2 regions of the Streptomyces sp. NPDC104761 genome follow, and region 1 is predicted to be linked to the other one. Evidence: riboswitches for the same ligand, from Rfam matches in the RefSeq annotation. Region 1 holds a riboswitch; the other holds the start of a gene.

Region 1 (3,397 bases):
CAGCGGCGGGCCGTGGCGACCACGCCGATCGCCGCGAACTCCGCCGACGCCGCGGCCAGGAAGTCCACCGGGTCGTCCTGCCAGTCCGGTTCGAAGAGGCGGACCCGGCCGCCGGAGGCGGGACCGTCCAGTTCGGTGCGGCCGGCCCGGCAGAGCTGGGCGACCGCCTCCGGCGGCAGCGGGACACCCACGACACCCCCGGGGTTGACGGCGATGCCGACCTGCGGGGGCAGTCCGCGGGCGAACTCGACCGCCGGGGCGATCGTGTACGACAGGTGGGAGCCGGCCACCTGCCGGAACTGCTCCTCGGAGCTGAAGACCGGCACGTACACCTGGCCCTCGATCTGCGTGGTGGGCAGGTCCAGCGGGCCGCTGTGCGGGCCGCCGCCCTCGGGCAGCGGGATCCACAGGAAGCTCCGGCCCAGTACCTCGATGAGCCGGCCGGCCGCCGCGGGCACGCCGAGGGAGGCCGACAGGACCTCCTCCAGTTCGTTGCCGGGCCACCCGCCGTGCGGGTGGGGGTGCGCCTGTGCCGGGAAGTCCGCGGGAATGTCCGCCGGGAAGTCCATCTGCCTACCGCCTGCTGGAAACCGCTGCTGAGGCTGGAAAGGCTAGCGGGTGACGCCGACAAAGCCACCCCACCAGCCGGTTCGGCCCCGATGGCGGCCTCAGCCCGCGAAGCCGATCCGGCGCAGTACGTCCGCCGCGGCCCGGTCGAGGAGGACCGCCGAGCCGACGCCCTCGGGAAGTCTGCCCCTCTCCGCCGCCCGCAGCAGCCGGCCGGCCGCCCTGCGGTGGCGCAGGAAGGCGTACCGGGAGACGCCCCGGCCGCGCTCGCGCTGGCCGTCCAGGGCCGTGCCCGGCGTGACGTCGAGCAGCAGCAGGTGCAGGGTGCCGCCGCGGCGGCGGGCCTCCCGGGCCAGCCAGTCGCGCACCCAGGCCTGGGTCCCGCAGTCGTGCACGACCACGCCCTCGCCGGTGCCGAGGGCGCGGCGCAGCCCGGCGTAGTGGGCGAGGCGGACCAGCGGGCGGTAGACGGCGTACGGCAGGAGACGGGCCAGGCGGGCGTCCCAGCGGTCGCGGGTGTCCTGGGAGTCGATGCGGATGCCCTGCACGGTGCGGTGCATCAGGGTGGATTTTCCGCTGCCGGGCAGCCCGGTGACCACGACCAGGTCCCGGGGGCCGAAGAGCAGGCCGTGCGGGCTGTGCCCGGCCCGGCCGCGCAGGTCGCGGACGACCGGCGCGGCGAGCTCGTCGCACCGCTCGCGGGCCGGGGCCGCCGGCTGCCGGGGCAGGGCGATGCCAGTCGTCGTCGCGTATGCCGTGGTCCTTGTCACCGTGATCGTCCTCCCTGGGGGTTCAGGAAAGGTTTTCCCCACGAACCGTAAAGAGAAGGTAATGCACGGTGTCTCGCGGTTCCGTTCGCGTCCTGCCACAGGGCCGTCACAAAGGCGCGGGACGGGTCGGGCCTGCCACGGCCCCGGGCGGCGTGCAATGATGTCCGCGCCAACTGCATACCGGCCGCTTGAATCCGCGCGGGAGAGTCCCCAGCCGTTCGCTGGGGCGCCGAAGGAGCAAGTCCCTCCCTTGAATCTCTCAGGCCCCGTTACCGCGCGGGCGAGGCACATCTGAAAAGCGGGCCGCTGTGTCAGTGGCTCCACCCAAGGTGCAAGCCGTGATCACGTCCGTGGTCAGGGCGAACCTCTCAGGTTCCGATGACAGATGGGGAGGACAGCCCTCGCCTGTCATGCCCTTGGGACCTTCGGGAGACGACCGACCGATGAGCAGTACCGATTCCGCCGCACCCCGCCGCACCGCGCTCGACGCCCTGCACCGCTCGCTCGGCGCGACCATGACCGACTTCGCCGGCTGGGACATGCCCCTGCGCTACGGCTCCGAGCGCGACGAGCACGTTGCCGTACGCACCAGGGCCGGGCTCTTCGACCTCTCCCACATGGGCGAGATCACCGTGACCGGCCCCCAGGCCGCCGCCCTGCTGAACCACGCGCTGGTCGGGAACATCGCCTCCGTCGGCACGGGCCGGGCCCGCTACACCATGATCTGCCGGGCCGACGGCGGCATCCTGGACGACCTGATCGTCTACCGGCTGGCCGAGACCGAGTACCTGGTCGTCGCCAACGCCTCCAACGCCCAGGTCGTCCTCGACGCGCTCGTGGAGCGCTCCGCCGGGTTCGACGCCGAGGTCCGCGACGACCGGGACGCGTACGCGCTGCTCGCCGTCCAGGGCCCGGAGTCCCCCGGCATCCTCGCCTCCCTCACCGACGCCGACCTGGACGGGCTGAAGTACTACGCCGGGCTGCCCGGCACCGTCGCCGGCGTTCCGGCGCTGATCGCGCGCACCGGCTACACCGGCGAGGACGGCTTCGAGCTGTTCGTGAAGCCGGAGCACGCGGTGGAGCTGTGGCAGGCGCTGACCAAGGCCGGCGAGGGCGCCGGCCTGGTGCCATGCGGGCTGTCCTGCCGGGACACGCTGCGCCTCGAGGCGGGCATGCCGCTGTACGGGCACGAGCTCAGCACCTCGCTCACCCCGTTCGACGCCGGGCTCGGCCGGGTGGTGAAGTTCGAGAAGGAGGGCGACTTCGTGGGGCGCGCCGCGCTCGCCGAGGCCGCCGCCCGCGCCGAGCAGAACCCGCCGCGGGTGCTCGTCGGCCTGATCGCCGAGGGCCGCCGGGTGCCGCGCGCCGGTTACCCGGTGGTCGCCGGCGGCGAGGTGATCGGAGAGGTCACCTCGGGCGCCCCCTCCCCCACCCTGGGCAGGCCGATCGCCATGGCGTACGTCGACGCGGCGCACTCGGCGCCGGGCACGGCGGGCGTGGGCGTGGACATCCGGGGCAGTCACGAGCCGTACGAGGTCGTGGCACTGCCCTTCTACAAGCGCCAGAAGTAGCCCACCGGGCAGCCCACCGGGCGTGACCCCGCGCACATCGCCGCTGATCACGCGTATCCCCAGCAGTCCCCCCTTCACCAGCACTTCCCCGCGTACAGGAGAATTCAGGCCATGAGCAACCCCCAGCAGCTGCGTTACAGCAAGGAGCACGAGTGGCTCACGGCCGCCGAGGACGGCGTGGCGACGGTCGGCATCACGGAGCACGCGGCCAACGCGCTCGGTGACGTCGTCTTCGTCCAGCTCCCGGCGGTCGGCGACACGGTGACCGCGGGCGAGTCCTGCGGCGAGCTGGAGTCGACCAAGTCGGTGTCCGACCTGTACGCCCCGGTCACCGGTGAGATCACCGCGGTCAACGAGGACGTCGTCGACGACCCGTCCCTGGTGAACTCGGCCCCCTTCGAGGACGGCTGGCTCTTCAAGGTGCGCGTCACGGACGAGCCGGCCGACCTGCTCTCCGCCGACGAGTACACCGCCTTCACCGCCGGCTGA
Region 2 (3,397 bases), on a different contig from region 1:
GGATGCAGAAGGTCTTGTGCAGGTTGAGGTGGGAGACGTCGCCGCCGAAGTGGCCCGGCTTGGCGACGCCGACCAGGGCGTTGAGGTTGGCGCCGTCGACGTAGACCTGTCCGCCGGCCTCGTGCACCTGCGCGCAGATGTCGGCGACGTGCTCCTCGAAAACCCCGTGCGTGGACGGGTAGGTGATCATCAGCACGGCGAGTTCGTCGCGGTGCTGCTCGATCTTCGCCCGCAGGTCGGCGACGTCGATCTCGCCGTCCTCGGCGGTCTTCACGACGACGACCTTCATGCCCGCCATGACGGCGCTGGCGGCGTTGGTGCCGTGTGCGGACGACGGGATCAGGCACACGGTCCGCTGTGCGTCGCCGTTGGCGCGGTGGTACGCGCGCACGGCGAGCAGGCCGGCGAACTCGCCCTGCGATCCGGCGTTGGGCTGCAGGGACACCTTGTCGTAGCCGGTGACCTCGGCGAGCCGCTCCTCCAGCTCCCGGATCAGGGTCAGGTAGCCCTGCGCCTGCTCGGCGGGCGCGAACGGGTGCAGCTGGCCGAACTCGGGCCAGGTGACCGGCTCCATCTCGGTGGTCGCGTTGAGCTTCATGGTGCAGGAGCCCAGCGGGATCATGCCGCGGTCCAGCGCGTAGTCCCGGTCCGCGAGCCTGCGCAGGTAGCGGAGCATCGCGGTCTCGGAGCGGTGCTGCTGGAAGACGGGGTGGGTCAGGTAGCCGTCGGTGCGCAGCAGCGCCTCGGGGAGCGAGTCCTCGACGACGGCGTCCAGCGCCTCGACGTCGCCCTTGACGCCGAAGGCCGTCCAGACGGCGCTCAGCTGGGCGCGGGTGGTGGTCTCGTCGCAGGCCATGGAGACGTGGTCGGCATCGACGAGCCGCAGGTTGACACCGGCCTCGCGGGCGGCGGCGGCGATCCCGGCGGCCTTGCCGGGCACGCGCGCGGTGAGGGTGTCGAAGTAGGCGCCGTGCACGATCTCGACACCGCCGGCCGTGAGCCCCGCGGCGAGGATCGTGGCGTAGCGGTGCGTCCGCTGCGCGATGGCCCTGAGCCCCTCGGGCCCGTGGTAGACGGCGTACATGCCGGCCATCACGGCGAGCAGCACCTGCGCGGTGCAGATGTTGCTGGTGGCCTTCTCCCGCCGGATGTGCTGCTCGCGGGTCTGCAGCGCCAGCCGGTACGCCTTGTTCCCGTCGGCGTCCACGGAGACACCCACGAGGCGCCCGGGCAGGCTGCGCGCGAACTTCTCGCGGACCGCCATGTAACCGGCGTGCGGACCGCCGAAGCCCATCGGCACACCGAACCGCTGGGTGGTGCCGACGGCGATGTCGGCCCCGAGCTCACCGGGCGAGGTCAGCAGGGTGAGCGCGAGCAGGTCGGCGGCGACGGTGACGAGCGCACCCACCTCGTGCGCCTGCTCGACGACGGCCTTGATGTCGCGTACGGCACCGGAGGCGCCGGGGTACTGGACGAGCACCCCGTTGATCTCCCGCCCGGCGAGCTCCGCCGGAATGCCGTCGGTGAGGTCGGCGACCACGACCTCCACGCCCGTGGGCTCGGCCCGGGTCTGGATCACGGCGACGGTCTGCGGCAGCGCGTCCGCGTCGACGACGAAGACGCCCTTCTTGTTCTTGCCCATGCGCAGCGAGAGGGCCATCGCCTCGGCGGCGGCCGTGCCCTCGTCGAGCAGCGAGGCACCGGAGGTGGGCAGCCCGGTGAGGTCGGCGACCACGGTCTGGAAGTTCAGCAGCGCTTCCAGGCGCCCCTGGGAGATCTCCGGCTGGTACGGCGTGTAGGCCGTGTACCAGGCGGGGTTCTCCATCACGTTGCGCAGGATGACGGGCGGCGTGAAGGTCCCGTAGTACCCCAGGCCGATCATCGAGTCGAGCACCTGGTTCCGGTCGGCCAGGGAGCGCAGTTCGGCCAGCACCTCGGCCTCGGTGCGGGCACCGGGCAGGTCGAGCCGGTCGGCGTTCTTGATCACGTCCGGCACGGCGGCGGCGGTCAGCTCGTCGAGCGAGCCGTAGCCGACCTGGGCGAGCATCTTGGCCCGCGCCTCGTGGTCGGGGCCGATATGGCGCTGCTCGAAGGGAATACCCTGCTCGAGTTCGGAGAGCGGGATGCGCTGGGCGGTCATTGCGGAGGCCTCCTGGTCTGACGCGACCTTCGAGGGGTACCCCGGCACGGGTACCCCGACGGCCTCCCCCTCTGTCATCTGACCTGAGAGCTTCGCCGGTGCGCCCTAGCGGGCCATCGGCTTGCACCGTCGGTGAGAGCGGACACCGTCGACATCCGCCCTGCTTTCCAGAGTGACCTCGTCCGTGCGGTACGTGGGCCTGAGAGATTCCGGGGAGGATTTGCTCCTTCGGCGCCTCCGGTTTCCCGGAGGACTCTCCCGCACGGGGTCAGCAGCCGCTGTCAGCCTACCAGCGGGGGCAACACCGGAGCCTTCGAGTGGCCGCCTCCTTCAATGTGCTCTTTTGTAGTGCTTACGGATGAGTTGCGACCAAGTGGAGGGCCCGTGCAGACCGACATCGATCCGCGCAACCTGATCGGCCGCAAGGCGTTCGACCGCAACGGCACGAAGATCGGCACGATCGACGAGGTGTACCTCGACGACGCGACGGGCGTGCCGGAGTGGGCGGCCATACGCACCGGCCTGTTCTCCAGGGACGCCTTCGTCCCCCTGGAACCCAGCGAACTGGTCGAGGGCACTCTTCAGGTCCCCTTCGACCGCGCCCTGATCAAAGACGCCCCCGACTTCGGCGTGGGCCGCCACCTCTCCCCCGAACAGGAGCTGCAGCTCTACCACCACTACGGCCTGGACACGAGCGCCCCGCCACAGGACCATCCGGACCACGACTTCGGCAAGCTGGCGGGAACGGAGGACGCGGGCGCGTGAGGCCGACGCGGCCGAAGCACATGGCTGCGGGCAGTCGTGCCGCTGGGGCGATGGGCCGGTAAGCGTCCCCACCCCCGCCCAGCTCCACCCGCGGTCACGCACGCACGCCGTCCGCCGGACTCCCCGGCACCAACGGCAATGGCTCCGCGGGCTCCAGCTCGGGATCCTCGACCCGGAACGTCCGCACTCTCCCCGGCCCGACCGACCCCGGCGTCTCGAACCGCACCGTCACCCGCCCCAGCCCACTCCCCTGCACCCATCCGTGTCCGTACTCGGAGTGCCGCACGTCGTGCCCCGCGGGCCACCGCCGCTCGGCAGCCGCCTGCTCCTCGGTGACCGGCTCCGCAGCCTCGTCCTCCGCTGTGAACTCCGCCGCCCCCTCCCCGGCCGCCGCCTGCGCGAACAGGTCCTCCTGCGTGTAGTCGGCCAGCCCCGTCACCCCCACCCCCAGCAGGCGTACACCCCCCGTCGTGTCCACCGAGTCCAGCAGCC

The links. A riboswitch is a leader RNA that binds a small molecule or an ion and turns the genes downstream of it on or off. The one in region 1 is predicted to bind glycine.
Region 2: another riboswitch for glycine. It lies ahead of gcvP (aminomethyl-transferring glycine dehydrogenase); the one in region 1 lies ahead of gcvT (glycine cleavage system aminomethyltransferase GcvT).

Annotation. Positions count from the first base shown of each region.
Region 1 is NZ_JBVJNZ010000012.1:294,607-298,003, forward strand. Features, by position in the region: gene ACZ63F_RS30365 (enhanced serine sensitivity protein SseB) at 1-569, opposite strand, end outside; gene ACZ63F_RS30370 (AAA family ATPase) at 669-1,343, opposite strand; glycine riboswitch at 1,527-1,622, shown strand; glycine riboswitch at 1,623-1,732, shown strand; gene gcvT (glycine cleavage system aminomethyltransferase GcvT) at 1,781-2,908, shown strand; gene gcvH (glycine cleavage system protein GcvH) at 3,020-3,397, shown strand.
Region 2 is NZ_JBVJNZ010000030.1:9,943-13,339, reverse strand. Features, by position in the region: gene gcvP (aminomethyl-transferring glycine dehydrogenase) at 1-2,140, opposite strand, end outside; glycine riboswitch at 2,318-2,411, opposite strand; gene ACZ63F_RS41705 (PRC-barrel domain-containing protein) at 2,525-2,905, shown strand; gene ACZ63F_RS41700 (DNA polymerase IV) at 3,000-3,397, opposite strand, start outside.